Regions from separate parts of the Rossellomorea sp. YZS02 genome, predicted to be linked through region 2. Evidence: riboswitches for the same ligand, from Rfam matches in the RefSeq annotation. Region 2 holds a riboswitch; each other region holds the start of a gene.
What was found. Region 2 has a riboswitch for S-adenosylmethionine ahead of SLH55_RS06645 (methionine ABC transporter ATP-binding protein). Riboswitches for the same ligand answer to the same signal wherever they lie in the genome.
Positions count from the first base shown of each region.

Region 1 (7,302 bases), on a different contig from region 2:
TTTACCGAGAAGCGAAAGAAAAGCTTGGTATCAAGGGGAAGCCTGTGATCATTGGGCCATTCACATTTGTGAAATTGTCTAAAGGGTATGATGATGGGGATGGAAACGCACTTGTGGAAAAATTGGTCCCTCTATACGCCAGAGTCTTAAAGGAATTACAGGAGGAGGGAGTAGAATGGGTGCAAATGGACGAGCCGATCTTATGTACCTCCATCTCCAGACAGGAGGTGGAACGCTTTAAAGAGGTCTATGGGGTATTAAAGCAATCTGCTCCCCATGTGAAGGTTATTCTTCAAACCTATTTCGATCGATTGGAGCATTATCAAGAGGTGATGGCCATACCTGTGGACGGGATAGGAATGGATTTTATTCATGATCGGGGAGAGAATTTGGATGCCATCAGAAGGAACGGGTTCCCTGCAGATAAGATACTCGCTGCCGGGGTGGTGGACGGCAGGAATATTTGGAGAAGGAATCTTGTTGACGCCCATTCATTTGTATCTTCATTGACTGATCTAGTATCGAAGGACCAATTAATCATTCAACCATCCTCCAGCTTGCTTCACGTACCGGTGACCGTGCGGAGGGAAGATGCTTTGGATCAAACCCTTAGAGAACGCTTGTCTTTTGCTGATGAGAAATTGAAGGAGGTGGTCATTCTTGCGAAAGCGATCGGGAAAGAAACGGGGATCTTACAGAAGGAGTTGGATGGAAGTGTGAAATCCATCGCTGCCCGGCATGAATCAGTCGGTAGCAGCAGAGAAGCATATGAAGAAAACCGATTGACTGTCAGGAGGTTGTCCCCCTATTCCATTCGCCGAAAGGTACAATCCGAGCTCCCCCTTCTTCCCACTACTACAATCGGGAGCTTTCCTCAGACCAGTGAGGTAAGGAGACAGAGATTGAAGTGGCGTAAGGGTGAGATTGGTGACGACGCATATCGGGAATTCATTCGTGGAGAAATAAAACGGTGGATCACCATCCAGGAAGAAGTCGGATTGGATGTGTTGGTACACGGTGAGTTTGAACGGACGGATATGGTCGAATTTTTCGGCGGAAAATTGGAGGGCTTTCAGTTCACAAGATTCGGATGGGTCCAGTCCTATGGATCGCGATGTGTGAAGCCGCCAATCATATATAGAGATGTGAAATTTATACAACCGATGACAGTGGATGAGACGGTATATGCCCAGTCGCTAACCAAAAAGCCGGTTAAAGGGATGTTAACAGGGCCGATCACCATTCTGAACTGGTCATTCGTGAGGGAGGATCTATCACGCAACACAGTAGCTAACCAGATTGCCTGCTCTCTCTGCAAAGAAATTGAATCACTTGAAGAACAGGGAATTCGGATGATCCAGGTTGATGAACCCGCTCTCAGAGAGGGATTACCATTGAAGAAGGAACGGTGGGATGACTATTTACAAGCTGCTGTTCATTCATTTAAGTTAGCCACTTCGTCAGTTCGGGATGAAACGCAAATTCATACCCATATGTGTTATGCCGATTTTGAAGATATCATGGAAGCCATCAGTGAACTTGATGCAGATGTCATCTCAATCGAGACGTCGAGGAGTCATGGTCAACTGATCAACATTTTTGAGGAAAGCATATACGACAAAGGGATAGGCTTGGGTGTGTATGATATTCACAGTCCCCGGATACCTGAGAGTGAGGAAATCATCAAGCATATTAAGCGTTCTTTAAAAGTGTTGAATCCTACACAGTTTTGGATTAATCCTGATTGTGGTTTGAAAACCAGGGGAATTGCTGAAACCATTTCATCCCTAAAAGTGATGGTGGAATCAGCGAAGCATGTCCGTTCAGAACTTCTCGTGAAGAATGAGTAAGAACATGCGTCATAGAATGAACATCATGAAAGGAGCAACAAATGTCCTACGTAGCCATCGGGAGAATTATACAGGTATACAATGAGCGATACCCTCAGCATACTTGCCTATATATGATCAGTGATAAGAGAGAAGATGAGTTGGAGAAGGGGAGAATATCTTTAAAATCTGAGGTGAAGCTTATGGCAAGTGAGAAGGTATGTAATATATATGCTCCCCAGTAATAGAGAACCTTGGGTCTACTCAACAGATGAAAATTTTCTTCCCCAATACACGTGATATGTGTTAACTTATACTTATATAGAGTTTACATACACAAGGGGGATTCACACATGAATGGAGAAAAACTGAGGATGATCATCCACTGTGCGATCTTTGCAGCGATGACGGGGATCTTCGCACAGATTGAAATACCATTGCCACTCGTTCCCATCAGCGGGCAAACACTGGCAGTCGGAATCACGGCTACGATCCTTGGAAGCAGATATGGGGCATTGTCGCTGATTTGTTATGCGGCACTAGGTGCTGTCGGGGTACCCGTGTTCGCAGGGTTCAGCGGGGGTGCGCAAGTGCTTGTCGGTCCGACCGGCGGCTATATTTTTGGCTTTATCGTAGCGGCTTTCTTTACAGGTTATATTCTTGAAAAAACGAAGTTCACCATTCCGATGGCGATGATCGCCAATACGGTTGGGATGATCATTACATTGATCCTGGGGACCATTCAACTGAAATTTGTAGCGGACCTGGGCTGGAATCAGGCGATGGCAGCGGGAGTTTATCCGTTTATCGTAGTCGGTCTGATCAAAGCGTTCCTGGCAAGCTGGATAGGTATTACGGTAAGAAAGCGTTTGGTTCAGGCAAAATTGATCCAGAGTCGGAAAGTGGCCGCATAAGTAAAAGTGGACTCCTATTTTTAGGAATCCACTTTTTTTTATTTAGAATTTATACATTGACCAGTAACCAATATCCTTAAATCCAATCCGTTTATATATCTTTCCTGCTTCAGGATTATCATAGAAAAGGCAAAGCTCTTTTCCTTCGTTTAGAACGTCACGGCAAAGCTTCGTCATGCACTCTGTGGCATATCCCTTTTTCTTATACTGGGGGTGGGTGCATACAGCGACGATCATGGCGGACATGCTATTTTCCGCCGTAGTGGACGCGGAAGAAACAAACTGTCCATCCTGTTCCACGAAGTAGCTGCGGGCAACCCCTTTTTCCATCCCGTGCTTTCTTTTCTCCACTGTAAAACTTCCTCCGCTGAACTCAGGGATAGCGTTCAACAGCTCTACAAGCTTCGGTAAATCATCGAAATTGGCCTCTTTCACATGGGGCAGATCGTGGTCATCCATGGCCGAGGTACTGTCGCATTTGGCATAATACATATGTCTCTTCGAATCGATCTTCCTTGATAAGTAGGGTTCAACTTCAGTGACAATTCGTTTCAAACCTGAAACGATGCTGTAGTCTTCCGTCCCGTTGATAATAGCGGCGAACCCTTCCGCATCGAATTCCCCCATGGAAAACGGAATGAAGTTTTCCCGGTACTTAAGGAGGATCCCCCTTAAGTTTCCTTCATCATCGAAATCGCCCCAGATTCTCTGGAAATCCTGCTCATATCCGAAGGCTTCAATGTCCCCGATGATGAATAAATTCTCAGCAGGTTGTTGTTGAATAAGCTGCTGGCAACTATCGTGATCTTTTTCTGTAAGCTGTCTGATCATCTTGATTCCCCCTGTAAAATTTAATCATAATCATACCAAAATTAGTAATATTTAGTAAAGTTTTATTTTTAGGTGAAATCAGAAAAAGAATGGGGAATTGGTAATGGTTTTAAAATCCGAGTATTAGGGAAACTTATGAGCAAGAACAGTTTTAAGGAGGAGCACAAATGCTTTGGACCATCATCGGAATTTTATTAGTTCTTTGGTTACTAGGATTGATCTTTAAAATCGGTGGAGCCGTCATCCATGTTCTACTGATCATCGCCGTTGTTGTATTCTTATTCAACAGAATCACCGGCCGGAAAAAAGGGCTATAACGATAACAAAGGTCCGTCCCTCAAATGTGAGGGACGGACCTTTGTATGTCAGGATGATTTATTTAACGGACGGGCCGCCTTTTTGTTCGATGTCAGAAGGGACGTTTGAGAATTTCTTGAAGTTCTCGTTGAACTTGTGAGCAAGTTCTTTTGCCTTCGCTTCATAAGCGGATTCATTGGACCAGGTCTTCTTAGGCTGAAGGACTTCGTCTGGAACACCAGGAACGTGGACCGGGATGTTCAGACCGAAGATTTCATCTGTCGCCGTTTCAACATTCGTCAGTTCGCCTTCAAGAGCGGCTTGAATCATGGCACGGGTGTAAGAAAGCTTCATGCGGTTTCCGACACCGTATTCTCCACCGGTCCAACCAGTGTTCACTAAGAATACCTGTGCATTGTGCTCATCGATCTTCTTACCAAGCATTTCTGCATAACGAGTGGCAGGAAGCGGAAGGAATGGAGATCCAAAGCAAGTTGAGAATGTAGCTTGCGGTGACGTGATTCCGCGCTCAGTACCTGCAAGCTTTGATGTATATCCGCTTAAGAAATGGTACATTGCCTGTTCTTTTGTCAGCTTGCTGATCGGAGGTAATACGCCGAATGCATCAGCTGTCAGGAATACAATCGTATTTGGGTGTCCTGCTATACTTGGCTCCACGATGTTTTCCATCGCTTGAAGGGGGTAGGCAGCACGCGTGTTTTCTGTTAAAGTGTTATCATCATAATCCGGGAGGCGGGACATGTCATCAAGAACGACATTTTCAAGTACTGAACCGAAACGGATTGCATCAAAAATCTGTGGCTCCTTCTCACGCGTTAACCCGATACATTTCGCATAGCAGCCGCCTTCGATATTGAATACACCGTTCGGGGACCATCCGTGCTCATCATCACCGATCAAACGGCGGTTAGGATCTGCGGATAAAGTCGTTTTACCAGTACCGGATAATCCGAAGAACAATGCGACATCGCCTTCGCGTCCAACGTTTGAAGAACAGTGCATGGACAGGATATCGGATTCAGGAAGTACATAGTTCATCACGGAGAAGATCGACTTCTTCATTTCACCGGCATATTCCGTTCCGCCGATCAATACGATTCTTTTTTCAAATGAAACGATGATAAACGTTTCAGAGTGAGTGCCATCCACTTCCGGATCAGCTTTGAAGTTCGGCGCTGAAATGACGGTGAACTCTGATTGATGATCTTTTAACTCATCTGTTTCCGGGCGGATGAATAATTGGTGGGCAAAAAGATTATGCCACGCAAATTCATTGATTACCTGGATCGGCAGTCTATGTTTCGGGTCGGCGCCTGCGAACCCTTTAAATGAAAATACTTCTTCTTTTTCTTTTAAGTATTCGATGACTTTCGTATATAATTTATCGAATGATTCCGAAGAGATCGGCTGATTGACAGAACCCCATTCGATTTTATCTTTCGTCGTTGGTTCTTCTACAATAAATTTATCCTTAGGAGAGCGTCCTGTGTATTTACCAGTTTCTGCTCTGATTGCACCTGATGAAGTTAAAACTCCTTCATTTCGTTGAAGGACCTTTTCGACTAGTTGAGAAACAGATAATTGTTCCTGGATGTTTTGACCGTTAAGTAATTCCGTTAATTCATTAGACATGCTCACTGAATTCATTAGAACCCTTCCTTTATATAAATTTATTTAAATGGAATCGTTTACTTTACAAAAATAGTATAACACAATCAAGCTATTAGTCTATACTATTTATTTAATTTTATAATGTGTCTTCATTTTGTCACATTTTTCTCCCTGATATAGCTTGTTTCTTCTTATATATATGAAAATGTGAAAAGAATGTTTAGCCTCATGGATGAATTAGGCTATTTTAGACAGACTGTGACTTCCAGTGGCATGCTCTAAAGCTGGTTAAACCTGTCATTCGAAAAAAAGTTGACACCCTTTGTCCTAAACGTTATCATTGTTCCTTGAACGGATACTCTTATCCTGAGCTGGTGGAGGGAGCAGACCCTATGAAACCCAGCAACCTGCTAAATAGTGTAAGGATCTTCTTCTTTATGAATCGATCCGATTAAGCGAAGGTGCTAAACTGAGGCAAGGTCTCTAAAACCTTGAACGATAAGAGAGAAAAGGCGCGGCTATGATCTGAAACCTTTCCTCTGAAGCTTTTCCCCGAGGAAGGGTTTTTTCTGTTTATAGTGGACCACATGCACATAAATCATGATTGTTTGATAAAAGAATCATGTTTACTTCATACTACTTAGGGAAATGAGTACCGTATCTGTTTACTTTTTGTCGGAACTGTTTCTGACAAATATGCTTAAGGAGGAACCTTGATGTCAACTAAACGTCGTCTGTTTACATCTGAGTCCGTAACCGAAGGACATCCAGATAAAATTTGTGACCAAATCTCTGATTCAATTCTTGATGCAATTCTTACCAATGATCCGAATGCACGTGTAGCGTGTGAAACATCTGTTACAACGGGTCTTGTGCTGGTTGCAGGTGAAATCACTACAAATACGTATGTCGATATTCCGAAAATCGTTCGTGAAACGATCCGTGAAATCGGTTATACTCGCGCGAAATACGGCTTTGATGCTGAAACATGTGCTGTTCTGACTTCCATCGATGAGCAGTCTGCCGATATCGCTCAAGGTGTGGACCAGGCACTTGAAGCTCGCGAAGGTCAAATGTCCGATGAAGAAATCGATGCCATCGGTGCCGGGGACCAGGGGTTAATGTTCGGATTTGCTTGTAATGAAACGAAAGAGCTTATGCCTCTTCCGATTTCTCTTGCACACAAAATCTCTCGTCGTCTGACAGAGGTTCGTAAAGAAGAAATTCTTCCTTACCTTCGTCCGGATGGAAAAACGCAAGTAACCGTTGAATACGATGAAAACGACAAGCCGGTTCGCATCGACACAATCGTTATCTCTACTCAGCATCATCCTGAAGTGACGCTTGAGCAAATTCAGCGCAACCTGAAAGAATATGTCATTGACCCAGTTGTACCGAAAGAACTGATCGATGAAGAAACGAAATACTTCATCAACCCGACTGGCCGCTTCGTAATCGGTGGACCACAAGGTGATGCAGGATTAACAGGACGTAAAATCATCGTTGACACATATGGCGGATACGCGCGTCACGGTGGAGGTGCATTCTCTGGTAAGGATGCAACGAAAGTGGACCGTTCAGCGGCTTACGCAGCGCGTTATGTAGCGAAAAACATAGTAGCAGCAGGACTTGCTGAAAAATGTGAAGTTCAATTGGCGTATGCAATCGGGGTTGCACAACCGGTGTCCATCTCCGTTGATACATTCGGAACAGGTAAAGTATCAGAAGACGTTCTAATTGACGTGGTTCGTAATAACTTTGATCTGCGCCCGGCTGGAATCATCAAAATGTTAGACCTT
Region 1 covers NZ_JAXBLY010000019.1:67,342-74,643, reverse strand. The annotation lists gene metE (5-methyltetrahydropteroyltriglutamate--homocysteine S-methyltransferase) at 1-1,850, shown strand, start outside; gene SLH55_RS17685 (biotin transporter BioY) at 2,183-2,743, shown strand; gene SLH55_RS17680 (GNAT family N-acetyltransferase) at 2,786-3,574, opposite strand; gene SLH55_RS17675 (lmo0937 family membrane protein) at 3,742-3,891, shown strand; gene pckA (phosphoenolpyruvate carboxykinase (ATP)) at 3,950-5,539, opposite strand; SAM riboswitch class I at 5,862-6,008, shown strand; gene metK (methionine adenosyltransferase) at 6,220-7,302, shown strand, end outside.
Region 1: linked by a shared signal. The riboswitch ahead of metK (methionine adenosyltransferase) and the one ahead of SLH55_RS06645 (methionine ABC transporter ATP-binding protein) in region 2 are both predicted to bind S-adenosylmethionine.

Region 2 (7,302 bases):
CTCTGCGACTTCTGTTAACCACTGGATCCACTCATGGTCGCACTCGGCTTCCATCGTCTCTCCGACCACCTCGATGTTCGTTTCCACCCCATGAAGGTCACCTGATGCCTGGAGGATCCGTCGGGCTTCCTTGACCATATATTGATTGATCGCAGTCGTTTCTCCCCTCGTTTCCATTTCAAGCTGTGCTTCATCAGCGATGATGTTTCGACCTGTTCCGGCTTCAAGCTTCCCGACGTTGACTCTGGTCGCCCCATCTGAATGGCGCGGAATGGTGTATAGGTGAAGACTGGCAGCAGCTGCAGCCAGTAGAGCATTCTTGCCTTTCTCGGGCTCGAGGCCTGCGTGTGCGGCTTTCCCTTTATACGTGACGTTGATTTTCGAGGAAGCTAAAAAAGAATTCGTTGTCGCATATACCCGTCCAAGCTTTGTATCCCGGATTCCGATATGACCGCTGGCAAAATAATCGACGTTAAGGAGCCACCCCCTCTTCACCATTGCTTTGGCTCCCCGTCCACCTTCCTCCGCTGGTTGGAATAGGAGGGTGAACCTGCCATGAAGTTCGTCTTTGTATGCAGATAGAAAGCTTGCCACGCCTATCCCGATGGCCGCGTGGCCGTCATGTCCGCATGCATGCATGACGTTTTGCCGGTGGGAGTTGAATGTCTCACTTGTGGGAAAATGCTCCGGATTAGAAGATTCCTTAATGGGCAAAGCGTCGATATCAAACCGGAAGGCCATGTGAGGTCCGGGCTTTCCTGTGTCAAAAGTGGCGGCCAATCCCGTATGTCCGCCTTTCATTTGATGGAGCCAACTCTCTTCAACCCCTTCTTTCAGGGCATGCTCTTCTTGAAGGGATAAATATTCCTGTGACGGAACCCCCATTCGGTGTTTAGATGATAAAGCCTCCTTTCCAAGGTGCAGGGTGAAACCAAGATTGGCCAATTCCTTGCCAATGAGATAGGTGGTGACATATTCAGTAAAGCCGAGTTCGGGCTTTTGATGGAAGGTACGTCTGAAAGTAGTGAGAGTCGGTTCAAGTTCTTTAATAAACTGTTCAAGTGAACTCATTGGGAAGACTCCTCTTTTTTAAGTTTCTGCAAAGTATCCAGTGTGAGCTGGACCATCACTTCCACCCCTTTAGTCAACGCTTTCTCATTCAATTTGAAACGTGGATCATGCAGGGGATATTGCGGTTCTGCATCCTCGACAGATGTCCCAAGCCAGTAGAAGGCTCCGGGATACTTTTTGAGGAAACGGGAGAAGTCCTCCCCTCCCAGTGATGGCGATACGGCTGGGGTCGCGTTTTCTCCAAGGATCTTCCGGGCAGCGTTTCGTACTTCGTCTGCCCATTCAGGAGTATTGACCGTTGCAGGATATCCGTCTAAATAGTCAATGGTCATGTGGGCATCGAAGCTTTTCCCTATCCCTTCTATGATGGAATAGAAACGATTCTTCACCATCTCTTTGACTTCAGGTTTGAAGGTGCGGATCGTTCCTTCAAGGGTCACTTCATCTGCGATGACATTGTAACGGTAGCCTCCCACGATTTTCCCGATGGTGAGGACCGCGGAATCAATGGGATCGGTGTTCCTGCTCACGATGGTCTGGAGCTGGGTGATCAGGTTATTGGCGATGATGATGGCGTCATTGGATTGATGGGGCATGCTTGCATGTCCTCCGGAACCTTTCACACTGATTTTGAAACGGTCAGAAGCTCCCATGATTTCGTTATGTAAAACGCCGACTTCTCCGACAGGCAGATCCGGCCATACATGCTGTCCGAAAATGACGTCAGGAACAAATTCATCAAAGACCCCATCGTCCATCATCTGCTGGGAGCCTCCAATCGGGGCGTTCTCCTCTGCCGGTTGGAAGACAAGGAGGATAGTACCCACTAGTTCTGACTTCAACTGATTAAGGACTTTTCCTGTACCGATAAGCATGGCTGTATGGGCGTCGTGGCCGCAGGCATGCATTTTATTCTGTATGGTTGATTTGTAGGGGATGTCGTTTTCCTCTTGAATCGGGAGGGCATCGATATCGGCTCTAAGAGCGACTGTTCCACCTGGCTTATCCCCTTTTATGATGCCTAGTATGCCCGTTTTGGCGTAGCCGGTTTTATAGGATATTCCAGCTTCAGAAAGCTTTTGTTGAATCGTCTTGGATGTTTCGTACTCTTCCCCACTCACCTCCGGGTTCTGGTGTAGATGTCTACGCAACTCAATGACTTCATTCTCTACTGATTGGACAAGCTGCTTTAATTCCATGAAAAAACTCCTTTTTCGGTCGAATGATTATTTAAGGAAAAGTTCCTTAATAATACCGTTAATATATACATTCGCTAGTAACCTGGAAAACCCTTTTAATCGACGGAAATTTTTGAGGGACGGACCTCACAGTTTTCTTATGAAATCCTGATATATTCATAACCATCACTCCTTGAGTTAACATAACTGAGGTCCGTCCCTCTTCCCTTTTCCCCTCCCACCCATTACACTGAAGGAAATACTTATGATAAAGGATGGTTAGATGAACCGTTTTGTTGAGAGGGTCGAGCCTTATTTTTTGAGTGAGGATCCGTTTGTGCAGAGATATGCGATTGAGATGTTGGAAGGTTCTTATTTGGTTAATGGTGATACATTTTTAACCGGTTTGAAAGCTCATGACCGCGGACAGGTTTCTGAATACTCTTCGCCTGTACTTCCTTACTTAATGTACATGCCACTGAATGAGGAAGGGATGAAAGAGGTCATCAAGCGGTTAAAAGGCCTGAGCAAGAAGGATACCGACGTACTCTTCTACATTCAATTAATAGCGAATGCCGATACAGAATTGCTGATAGAGTACAGTAACGATGTAAAACCTTTTTTAGATGAAGGACAACTGAAAAAGATTGCGAAGCTTCCCGCTTTAAATGATGAGGAATTATTCATGAAGCTTGCAGATGTCATGTATTACTTGGCTACGAATGAGTATGACCAGGTGTATTTCGACCATGGTAAAAGGATCATTCACGAGCTGGTTAAGAAAGGCGAAATTAAAAGCTGGGAAGTACAGATTAAAGAAGATGAGCTAGTCGGCTTTGAGATCATATACACCGTATATATGGCTGGGGAAATCCGCGAGGAGAGCGTAATCCCGCAATTGGTGAATCTATTTAAAAACGAGGAAGCAGAAGATTTGCTGTTGGAGGAAGTGGCCAATGCCCTGGTGAAAATCGGGACGGAGCAAGTGGTACAAGAAGTGGAAAAGGTCGCTTTGTATGGAAATACTTATTTCTATACCCTTGATGTGCTGGGAAGAATTAAAACGAAAGAAGCGGAACAGGCGTTGTTAAGGTTATTTGATCAGTCAGATGACGCCACCGCCAAAACACTGATTGCGGATTATTTATGCCAGCAGCTATCAACTGACGCGATTCCAAAAATCGAAGCATTCCTAGAAGAAGGCTATGATGAAAACATGCTGTGCCTGGAAGAATCCCTTTACGTCAACTGCGTCATGAACGGGATGGATCATCCGAAACTTCCCCAGTGGAGAAGCCTCATCGAAGAAGTGGAAAAGCATTCTTTGGACGAACAACCACTCCTCGTTACACAACCCGTCCAAACAGGAGAAAAAGTAGGACGAAACGACCCATGCCCGTGTGGTAGCGGTAAAAAACATAAAAAGTGTTGCCTATAATAAATGAGGGACGGACCTCCGCATTTTCATGCGGAAGCCCGTCCCTCTCACGTTTATGTGTTGGATTCGGACGAAAATTGAGGTCCGTCCCCCGAACTGGAATGTTACTCCCCTATCAATTTGATTTTGGAGGTCCATCCCTCTACTCCATCCACTCTGGCTTACCAAAACCTTTGAATTCTTTGTCGATGACTTTTTCGAATTGGTCGGCTTCGACGACGGCTTTGATGTCTTTGGCGAGTTGTGAGTCGACGTCTTTTGTGTTGACGACGACGCGGTTGCGGTATTGGTCGGGCATGTCTTCAAGCTGGAGGGCATCCAGCAGGTCCATATCGGCTGCCAATGCGTAGTTTCCGGGCACCGCTGATAGATCGACACTGTCTACGGCTCTTGGCAGCTGTGCCGCTTCGATTGGTTTAAATTGCAGATTTTTCACGTTTTCCTCAATATCTTTTTCGGAAACCGTCAATGGATCAGTGTCTGGTTTTAATGTGATCAGCTTGGCGTCCTCTAAGATTTGGAACGCACGTGCAGCATTCGTTGGATCGTTCGGGATGGCGATGGCACTGCCTTCTTTGATGCCTTCAATCGAATCAAACTTCTGTGAATAGATTCCCATGGGTGCCGTTGGTACGACGATGACTTCGGATAAGTCCATGTTATGCTGTTTCGCGAAGGTTTCCATATAGATTTTATGCTGGAACAGGTTCGCATCCAGATCTCCCTGGGCAAGTGCGTTGTTTGGCTGGATGTAGTCACTGAATTCTTTCACTTCCACCGTATAGCCTTTTTCTTCAAGACCGGGCTTGATCGCCTTGGTCACCATGTCGCTATATGGACCGGATGTCGCTCCGATGGTTACTTCTTTTTTATCTTCCGAGCTTGCCTCTTCTCCCCCACAAGCCGCTAATACGCTCACGGTTAGTGCTAATGCTGCTAATAGAATCCACTTTTTCACTTGTTGTTCCCCCTATAGTAGTTATCGTTTATCGACTAATCGTGCAAATGCATCACCCGTGTATTGGATGAGTTGAACCAGACAAATCAGGATGACGACGGTCGTGATCATCACCGTGTTGTCATATCGGTAGTATCCGAAGCGGATGGCCAGGTCCCCGACCCCTCCTCCACCGACGATGCCGGCCATGGCGGAATAGGCGACTAAACTGATCGTTGTAATCGTGATGGCCTGTATGACCGCCGGACGTGCTTCCGGCAACAGCACATCTTTGATGATCATCCATGGACTTGCGCCCACTGAAACCGAGGCTTCAATGACCCCTTTATCAATCTCTCGCAATGACGTTTCTACCATTCTCGCGAAAAACGGAATCCCCGCTACAGAAAGGGATACCGATGCCGCTGTCGGTCCGATCGTAGTCCCGGTTAATAGTTTGGTTAAAGGTAAGAGTGCCACTAATAGTATGATGAACGGTACCGAGCGGACCATGTTTACGACGAATCCTACGACCTTTTTAATAAAACCGTTTTGCAGGAAAAGTCCCTTGTCTGTGACGAATAGGAGAATTCCCAAAGGCAACCCCACTATGATCGCTACAGCCAGTGAAATCCCCACCATATACACCGTTTCGAAAAAGGCTTTATTCAACTCTGGCAAAATAGCAGTCAATGAATCAGGCAGCATCCTCGAGCACCTCCAGGCTTTGTGTCTTCGCAGTGATATATTGAACTGCCGCTTCGATCTCGTCAGGTGAGCCGATCAGCTCCATGATGAAAATCCCCAGTGGAACATCCTGGATATATTCAATTTTTCCGTGAAGGATATTCCCTCGGACCTTATATCGCTGAAACACCTCTGAAACAACGCTTTCCTCGGCGATGGATCCTTTGAATTGAATCTTGATGAGCTTCCCTTTTCTTGATTCCACCAGGTGCTGCGGCAGTTCGAATTGGAGAATCGTTTCGATGAACTGCTTCGTCAAAGGTTGTTTCGGATCAGCAAACAAGTCATACACCGGACCTTCCTCCACGATTTTCCCGTCCTGCATCACAGCCATCCGGTCGCAGATTTCTTTGACGACTTCCATCTCATGGGTGATGAGGACGATCGTCAATCCCAGTTCCTTGTTGATTTTTTTCAAAAGCTTTAAGATCGATTTGGTCGTATTCGGATCCAGGGCAGATGTCGCTTCGTCACAAAGTAATACTGATGGGTTGTTTGCAAGGGCCCTCGCGATTCCTACCCTCTGCTTTTGTCCGCCGCTGAGTTGAGCAGGATACGAATCCGCTTTATCTGAGAGACCGACCATCTCGAGGAGCTCGGTGACTCTCGGCTTGATTTTCGCTTTCGGCACATGTGCCGCTTTCAAGGCAAAAGCCAGATTGTCATAAACCGTCTTCGATTTGATCAGGTGAAAATGCTGGAAGATCATGCTCGTTTTCTGACGGGCGAGCCGGAGTCCTTTTGGCGAGAGCTTCGTAAAGTCCTGTCCATCAATGATGATCTCACCTGATGTCGGGGTCTCGAGTAGATTCAGGCAGCGGATCAATGAGCTCTTTCCCGCTCCGCTGTATCCGACGATGCCGAAGATCTCCCCTTTTCCGATGGTGACAGAAACGTTATCAACTCCAACCACCGTTTTCTTCTTTGTTTTATACGTTTTCACTAGATTCCGAATCTCGATCAATGTGCACACCCCTTTTTTGTCCAATAAAAAATGCCTCTTTCAACTGAAAGAAGCATCGCCTGTCTATCTCGACTTATCTCTCAGAATGAAATCATTCTGCAGGAATTGGCACCGTTCCATTTCTGGAGGTTGCCGGACGTCATAGGGCCTGATCCCTCGGTCACTCTGGATAATTGAAAGTATGTAATTTTCAAAAAATAATCTTATAAAGGATAATACTGGGTATGAGAAAGGAAGTCAATAGTTGTTTTTACGGTTATTTTTATGTAAGCGTTATCTTTATTTTCATATCAATGATCTTTTCATAAAGCTGTTTTTACAAAGATTTTTGCGATTCATATACAGACTAAGATTTATAGGGTGTGGTGCAGGAGGGTGAAGAGAACAGTCCCGCTTTCCACGGACGTTCGGCCGATCCTCCTCAGCATAAACCGCTTCCGGGGTCTCGGCACGCCCGTTTTCCGTAGGAGTCTACGTAGTTCCCTTCACCCTCTAGAGTAGTAAGTGTGGACAGAGCAAAATAGATCGTGAACGTCGGTTATGCAAGGTTAAAGTAAGTACGATTAATTAAAATCGTTCATTACAACGAATGAAAAAGCAGTGGCATAAGAAATCTCCCCATTTCCTTTATGATAGTAAAACATTTCGTCTGTATAGTTGATTGGAGCGGAAGGTGCTCGACTCCTGCGGGAATAGCTGGACAGGTGAGACCCCGCAGGCGAAGCCGAGGAGGCTCACCGCCAGCCCCGCGGAAAGCGAGCACCTGTAGCGGAAATCAACCGCCACTCGCTACATCCAAAACCAACTATGTTTACGAAAACAGTGTTTCACAAATAAAAAAACTGCCCCCTCCCATACACCAGGGAAAGAGCAGGATCCATATTTTAACGTTTCTTCACTGATTCCCTTTCAACAAGCTCGGTCGTCAATTTGTAATACGAATCGACTTCTTCCTTCATGAGCATTT
Region 2 covers NZ_JAXBLY010000005.1:61,536-68,837, reverse strand. The annotation lists gene SLH55_RS06670 (amidohydrolase) at 1-1,071, opposite strand, end outside; gene SLH55_RS06665 (amidohydrolase) at 1,068-2,270, opposite strand; gene SLH55_RS06660 (SEC-C metal-binding domain-containing protein) at 2,533-3,687, shown strand; gene SLH55_RS06655 (MetQ/NlpA family ABC transporter substrate-binding protein) at 3,830-4,645, opposite strand; gene SLH55_RS06650 (methionine ABC transporter permease) at 4,667-5,332, opposite strand; gene SLH55_RS06645 (methionine ABC transporter ATP-binding protein) at 5,322-6,335, opposite strand; SAM riboswitch class I at 6,406-6,511, opposite strand; gene SLH55_RS06640 (LacI family DNA-binding transcriptional regulator) at 7,220-7,302, opposite strand, start outside.

Region 3 (7,302 bases), on a different contig from region 2:
TAAATTCTGCCAGTGTTTCATCGGTCGTCTCAAAAAGGAGTTTCTCGGCCATTCGAACCTCTTCTTCAGGAATGGAGGCAAAACGCTCTAATTTTTCCGTATTGACGATGGCATAATCAAGTCCCGCTTTCGTACAGTGGTAAAGATATACCGCATTTAGGACTTCCCTTCCGACAGGGGGCAGTCCAAATGATACGTTACTAACCCCTAAGATATGAGGGCACTCAGGAAAGAATTCTTTTATCTGTCTTATCCCTTCAACTGTAGCATTGGCTGAACCGATATATTGCTGATCTCCTGTTCCCACTGGGAATACAAGGGGGTCAAAGATGATGTCTTCTGAAGCTATTCCATATTTCTCAGTTAACAGTTTATGTGAGCGGATGGCAATGTCTACCTTTCGCTCTACAGACACTCCCATTCCCTTTTCATCAATTGTGCCTACCACAACCGCTGCTCCGTATTCCTTCATCAATTTTGTTATCTTCTCGAACCGTTCTTCCCCATCTTCCAGATTAATCGAGTTAATAATTACTTTTCCTTGAGAATACTTCAATGCGGTCTCAAGCACTTTCTCATCCGTCGAATCAATAACAAGTGGAACTTTTACTTTTTTCACCACTTCCTGGATAAATACATTCATATCTTCTACCTCTTCACGATCGGGATCCGCAAGGCAGATATCGATTACCTGAGCTCCATTTTTCACTTGCGCTCTCGCAATCTCTGAAGCTTCTTCTATCTTATTCTCTGCGATCAATCGTTTGAATTTTCGCGAACCGATGACATTCGTCCGTTCACCGACCAGAATCGGTCTTCTATCTGGATCTTCATAAACAAACGGTTCAATTCCTGACACTGCATGAGGATGAGATTCTTTAGGTTTACGAGGAGGGAATCCCTTCACCACTTCTGAAAGGGCACGGATGTGCTCCGGTGTGGTTCCACAGCACCCTCCAACAAGATTCAGCCAGCCTTTCTCAGCAAAACCCTTCATCTTTACACTGAGTGAATCAGCAGTCTCATTGTAATTTCCCTCTTCATCAGGTAATCCTGCATTCGGATAACAGCTGACATAAGTAGTTGCCAGACTTGATAAGGAACGAATATGATCCCTCATAAATTCAGGTCCGGTTGCACAGTTCAGACCAACGACCAAAGGGTTTAAATGTTCAAGAGATAAATAAAATGCTTCGATTGTCTGCCCCGCGAGTGTAGTGCCCATCGGCTCAATGGTTCCGGATAACAATATGGGAATCTCTTTCCCTTTGGAGTCAAAGGCAGTTCGAATGCCGAGGTTTGCCGCTTTTACATTTAAAGCATCCTGACTCGTTTCGAGAAGTAGTACATCAACGCCTCCATCGAGAAGACCTTCTGCTTGAACACGATAGTTTTCTACTAACGCATCAAAGCTTATTCCTCCTGTTACGGATAAGGTTTTGGTAGTGGGACCTAGAGATCCTGCAACAAACCTGGGCCACTCGGAGGTTGAGACATCTTCTACAGCTCTTTTGGCGATTTCAGCTGCTTTTTTATTAATTTCATATGCTTTTGAGCCTATCTCATATTCGTCCAGTACAATGGGGGTAGCACCAAAGGTGTTTGTTTCAATCACATCAGCTCCGGCTTTCAAATATTCCAGATGAATCTGATAAATGACCTCCGGCGCTGTCAATACCAGATTTTCATTACAGCCCTCAAGCTCTTCTCCACCAAAATCCTCCGGGGATAAATTCGCTTGTTGAAGCATCGTTCCCATTGCTCCATCGAGTACAAGTATTTTTTTCCTAAGCTGTTCTTCAAACAAAGTGATGGCCATAGGGAACCTCTCTTTCTGTGTTGGTTTTCTCTTGTATATGATGAATCAGTTCAATGCTCATATCGTACCTGACAAAAGGCGTGATAAGATAAATCCCATTAAAAAGTTCTATTGCTGTATCAAGTAAGTCTTTTGCTATCTCCATTCCAACTGTTCTTGCAGCGACAGGATCACTTCCTGCTTCCTTCATTCTTTGTCTTGTTTCTTCTGGAACGTTTATCCCAGGTACTTCATGATGGAGAAACTCTGCATTTCTTGAGCTGATCAGCGGCATGATCCCTATAAAAATGGGAACATCTAAATGCTTTGTAGCCACATGTACTTGAAACAGCTGCTCTTTCCCAAAGATCGGTTGAGAAATAAAATAGTCAGCACCTGCTTTCTTTTTCTTTTCAAGTCTTTTTACAGAAGCGTCTAAATGACGGAAATTCGGATTAAAAGCTGCACCTACTGAAAATTGAGTTCGTTCCCGGAGTGATTTACCGGAAAAGGATATACCCTCATTGTTCTGTTTAATCAATTCAATGAGTTCGAGGGAAGATAAATCATAAACGGATGCTGCCCCTGGAAAATCTCCAATCTTGGCAGGGTCACCCGTTATCGCTAATATATTGTGTATCTCTAACGTGTGTAAGCCCATTAAATGGGACTGAAGTCCAATCAGGTTTCGATCCCGGCAAGTGATGTGGACCAAAGGTGTAAGGTCAAACTTGGATTTGACCAGGCTTCCAATGGCATCATTACTTATTCGAGGCGACGCTAACGGATTGTCAGCAAGCGTTAGTGCATCAATTCCAGCTTCCTTTAATGCCTCAGCACCTTGGAAGAATAGCTTCGTGTCAAGGTGTTTAGGTGGATCTAGTTCAACAATGATCGTTTTATTTTCTCTTACCTGCTCATGCAGCAAGTTTGCCTTGATAGAAGGTGACGATAACTGAACAACTTTTTTCTTTTTAACCTTTTTTTCTTTCACGGGCTCCCGGCTTTTTAACCTTGCAGCTACAGAACGAATGTGATCAGGTGTGGTTCCGCAGCAGCCACCAATGATTCTTGCACCTTGCAGTCTCAATTCGTTGCTTATATCACCAAAGTAATCAGGTTCAGCAGAGTAATAGAATCGACCTTCTTCATAGTTCGGCAGACTGGCATTCGGATAGACGGATAGAAACGCCCTTTTTGGTAGTGGTACCCCCTCCAGGGAATTCACCATATGAAATGGCCCCATGCGGCAATTGATGCCGACAACATCGGCTCCCAGTAATTCTAATTGTAGAAGGGCGTCTTTTATTTCCATTCCATTTTGAAGAACTCCGGTTTCATGAAGGGAAACTTGAGCAATAACAGGAATGTCTGCTTCACGTTTAGTAATGTTTAATACAGTGGTTAATTCTTCAAAATCATAAAAGGTTTCAAGCAGTATGCCATCTACACCCTCTAATAATAAACAGTATAGCTGTTCACGAAAGCTTCTTTTGATTTCTTCGAGGGACACATTTTGTTTAATGCCCCTGATTCCCCCGATCGTGCCCAGAATATAGGTGTTCTCTCCCGCAGCTTTTCTTGCCAGACGCACTGCAGCTGTATTAATTTCTTTAACCGATTCCTCCAATCCGTATCTGGAAAGCTTTTGATAATTGGCTCCATACGTATTGGTCTGTATGATATCTGCTCCTGCATCAATATACTCTTTATGGACTTTCAACACTTCATTTGGGTGAGAAAGATTCAGCTCTTCAAAGCATCTGTCCACTCCATATGAATACAACAACGTTCCAATCGCACCATCTGCAAGTAAGATTCTCTCTTTCAGTGCTTCCAGCAACGGCTTCATGACATCCCCTCCTTTTACTATAAATTTATTACGTTGTCTCGATTGATTTCTTGTATACTATCCAAACCCTTTTTAAGATCGGAAATTAATTCATCCACGTTTTCAAGTCCTACTGACAATCGTAATAAACCATCAGTAATCCCTCTCCGCTCTCGTTCCTCTTTGGGCATGGAAGCATGTGACATTCTTGATGGATAGGATAAAATGGACTCTACTGCTCCCAGACTGACGGCAAATACGGGAATATTTATATTTTGTATGAGTTGCTTTACTTCATCTTCCCCTTTTAATCGGAAGGAAAGAACCGCCCCAGGACCCTCAGCTTGTCGAACTTGTATTTCACGACCGGGATGATAGCTCAAGCCAGGGTAGTACACTTCTTCTACTTCCTTTCTGTTTTCCAGGAAGGTAGCAATCTTATATGCGGATTCTGAAGATTCCTTCAATCTTACATGCAGAGTTTTGAGTCCCCTCAAGAGAAGCCAGCAATCTTGTACCCCGAGTACCGCTCCGAACGAATTCTGAAGGAAAGCAAGCTTCGAGGCAATCTCTTCATCACCCGTTACCGCAAGCCCCGCTAAGACATCACTATGCCCGGCAAGAAACTTCGTGGCACTGTGGAGGACAACATCTACACCCAGACTGATCGGTCTTTGAAGCAGTGGAGTCATGAATGTATTATCAAGAAACGTTAAACATCCATTTGCCTTGGCAAGCTTCACGACTCCCTCAATATCCGTGATGTTCAGGAGTGGATTCGATGGTGTCTCCATATAGATCACTTTTGTATTGTGTTTTATTGAACAAGCCACTTCATGCAGGTCCTTCATGTTCACAAAGGAGTATTCAATATCAAACTTAGTGAGGACTTCCGTGATCATCCTGTAGGTCCCACCGTACACTTCTTCTGATACGAGAACATGATCCCCGCTCGACAATAATAAAAAGCTTGTGGAGATTGCCGCCATTCCCGATGAAAAGGCAAAGCCCCTTATCCCTCCTTCGAGCTCAGCTATCGTTTCCTCGACGGTTTCCCTCGTTGGATTTCCCGATCGGCTGTAGTCATAGGTTCCGTACTGATCGAAATCCTGTTGATGAAAAGTTGTTGCATGATGGATTGGCGTAGAGACCGCTCCTGTTTCTTTATCAAATCCGTGAGAATGAATGAGTGACGTCTGAAGTGAAAATGGTTTTTTACTCATACGTAAGCACCTCTTTTTCCAATTGTTGAAAAACATTCTCCAGATCTTCAATCAGGTCATCAATATATTCAATTCCTACAGAGAACCGTAGAAGTCTGTTGCAGATACCTAACCTGTTTCGCTCTTCTTCAGGAATGTCTGCATGTGTTTGAGTGGCGGGATAAGTGATAAAGCTTTCAACCCCCCCTAAACTTTCGGCAAACGTAATAATGTTTAGTTTTTGAAGAAAGGGAGCAACCCATTCTTCCTTTGCTATACGAAAGGAAAGCATGCCTCCTTTACCCGGATACAAAACGTCTGTTACATATTCATGCGAATCAAGAAACTGTGTGACTTCTTTAGCATTTTTTTCGTGTTGAGCCATTCTGAGACTAAGTGTTTTCATTCCTCTTAATAAGAGCCAACAATCGAATGGTGATAGAACTGCACCGATAGAATTTTGAACGGTGTAGATTTTTTCCCCCAGTTCCTCTGTCTTTACAATCACAACACCTGCCAAAACGTCATTATGCCCCCCTAAGTATTTTGTCGCACTGTGGATTACAATGTCTGCTCCTTCACTAAGTGGCTTCTGCAGGATCGGTGTATAGAAGGTATTATCAACAATTAATATCAAACCGTTACGTTTAGCAAGTCGGGAAACCTCAGAAATACTTGCTTCATTCATTAATGGATTGGTCGGTGTTTCGAGAAAAATGGCCTTGGTTCTGTTAGTGATTTGTTCTTCAATGGAGACAGGATCACTTGTATCGACGAAATGAAATTTGATACTGTATTGTCTTTCATACTGTATGAATAAACGATAGCTTCCGCCGTATAAGTCTTTTGAAACAATCAATTCATCCCCACTATTAAATAAGCTAAGAATGGCCTGAATCGCTGCCATACCCGAACTAAAGGCAAATGCCTTATGCCCCTCCTCCAAGCGCGCAAGGGTATCCTCTAAAGTAGCACGTGTTGGATTTCCAGTTCTTGTGTAATCATAACCTGTCGATTGTCCAATCCCTTTATGTTCATAGGCAGTCGACAAATGAATGGGCAGGCTCACAGCACCCGTTGCAGGATCTTTCCGATTTCCTGCCTGGACAAGCATTGTATCAATATGATTTTTCAACATTCTTCTCTCCTTTTCTATCTTGAATACGAAAAGGGAAAAAACAAAAAACCTTCTTACTGAAAATAAGAAGGTTTTGTACATTCGTTCTCCCTCTTATCGTCCAAGTTGACATCAACTTGCTGGAATTAGCACCATACCTAAACTCACGGCTGGTTGCTGAGGTGTCTTCGGGCCAGTCCCTCTACCTCTCTTGATAAGAAACTATATGATTTTGTGAAAAATAACTTTCCCATAACTTATAACAAAGAAGCACGAAAGTCAATGATAATTATGAATTATCCGAAAATAATACAAATGTACCTATTCATCCGAAGGCGTTTTCTTCAGACTGAATAACCAAACAACAAATGCGTTTAGGCGTGAATCTCAATGAAAGATCCCTATCTTTGTTTTTATCTCTGTCATAAAGGGAATCGCCTTTTTTCTTGCCTTGACAGCACCTTCTTGTAGAATGGCATCCAATTTTTCAGGGCTGGCCATTAGTGCCTCATACTGTGCTCGCGGTTCTTCAATAAATGAATTCATGACTTCAAAAAGTTCTTTCTTCGCTTGCCCCCAGCCTATTCCTCTTTGATACCTTTTTCTCATTTCTTCTACTTGTTCGGGTGTTGCAAATTCTCTGTATAAAGAAAATATGATGGACGATTCTGGATTTTTAGGTTCTTCAGGAGGAGAAGAATCTGTTTTAATTTTGTTGATTAATTTTTGAAGCTTTTTTGGCTCTTCGAATAAGGGAATCGTATTGTTATAACTTTTACTCATTTTTCTTCCATCCAGTCCTGGCAGTACAGCCGTTTCTTCCTCTATAATGTAATCGGGAAGTACAAAGGTTTCTCCATATTGCTTGTTAAAATTTTCTGCAAGGTCCCTTGCGATTTCAACATGCTGAATTTGATCCTTTCCTACAGGGACGATCTCCGTTTGGAATAACAGGATATCTGCCGCCATTAGTATGGGATAAGTGAATACACCCATATTGACCCCGGCATCCGCTTCCCTGCCCATCTTATGATTTTCTTCAGCAATTGATTTATATGCATGTGCTCGATTCAATAATCCTTTAGGTGCAAAGCATGCTAGAATCCAGCTTAATTCAAAAATCTCAGGTATATCAGACTGACGATAAAAGATTGCCCGGTCTGGATCGAGTCCTAATGCTAACCAAGCTGCCGCAACTCCATAAGTCAGTTCTTTCATTTCAGCCTGATTATGAATTTTCGTAAGACCATGGTAATCCGCTACAAAATAGGCTGTGTTGTAAAAATCATTTTCTGCTAATTTCAAAGCAGGTTTTATTGCACCGATATAATTACCTAAATGAATCCTTCCTGTA
Region 3 covers NZ_JAXBLY010000007.1:156,036-163,337, forward strand. The annotation lists gene metH (methionine synthase) at 1-1,819, opposite strand, end outside; gene SLH55_RS09230 (bifunctional homocysteine S-methyltransferase/methylenetetrahydrofolate reductase) at 1,800-3,650, opposite strand; gene metC (cystathionine beta-lyase) at 3,668-4,852, opposite strand; gene SLH55_RS09240 (methionine biosynthesis PLP-dependent protein) at 4,845-5,969, opposite strand; SAM riboswitch class I at 6,060-6,169, opposite strand; gene SLH55_RS09245 (tryptophan--tRNA ligase) at 6,336-7,302, opposite strand, start outside.
Region 3: linked by a shared signal. The riboswitch ahead of SLH55_RS09240 (methionine biosynthesis PLP-dependent protein) and the one ahead of SLH55_RS06645 (methionine ABC transporter ATP-binding protein) in region 2 are both predicted to bind S-adenosylmethionine.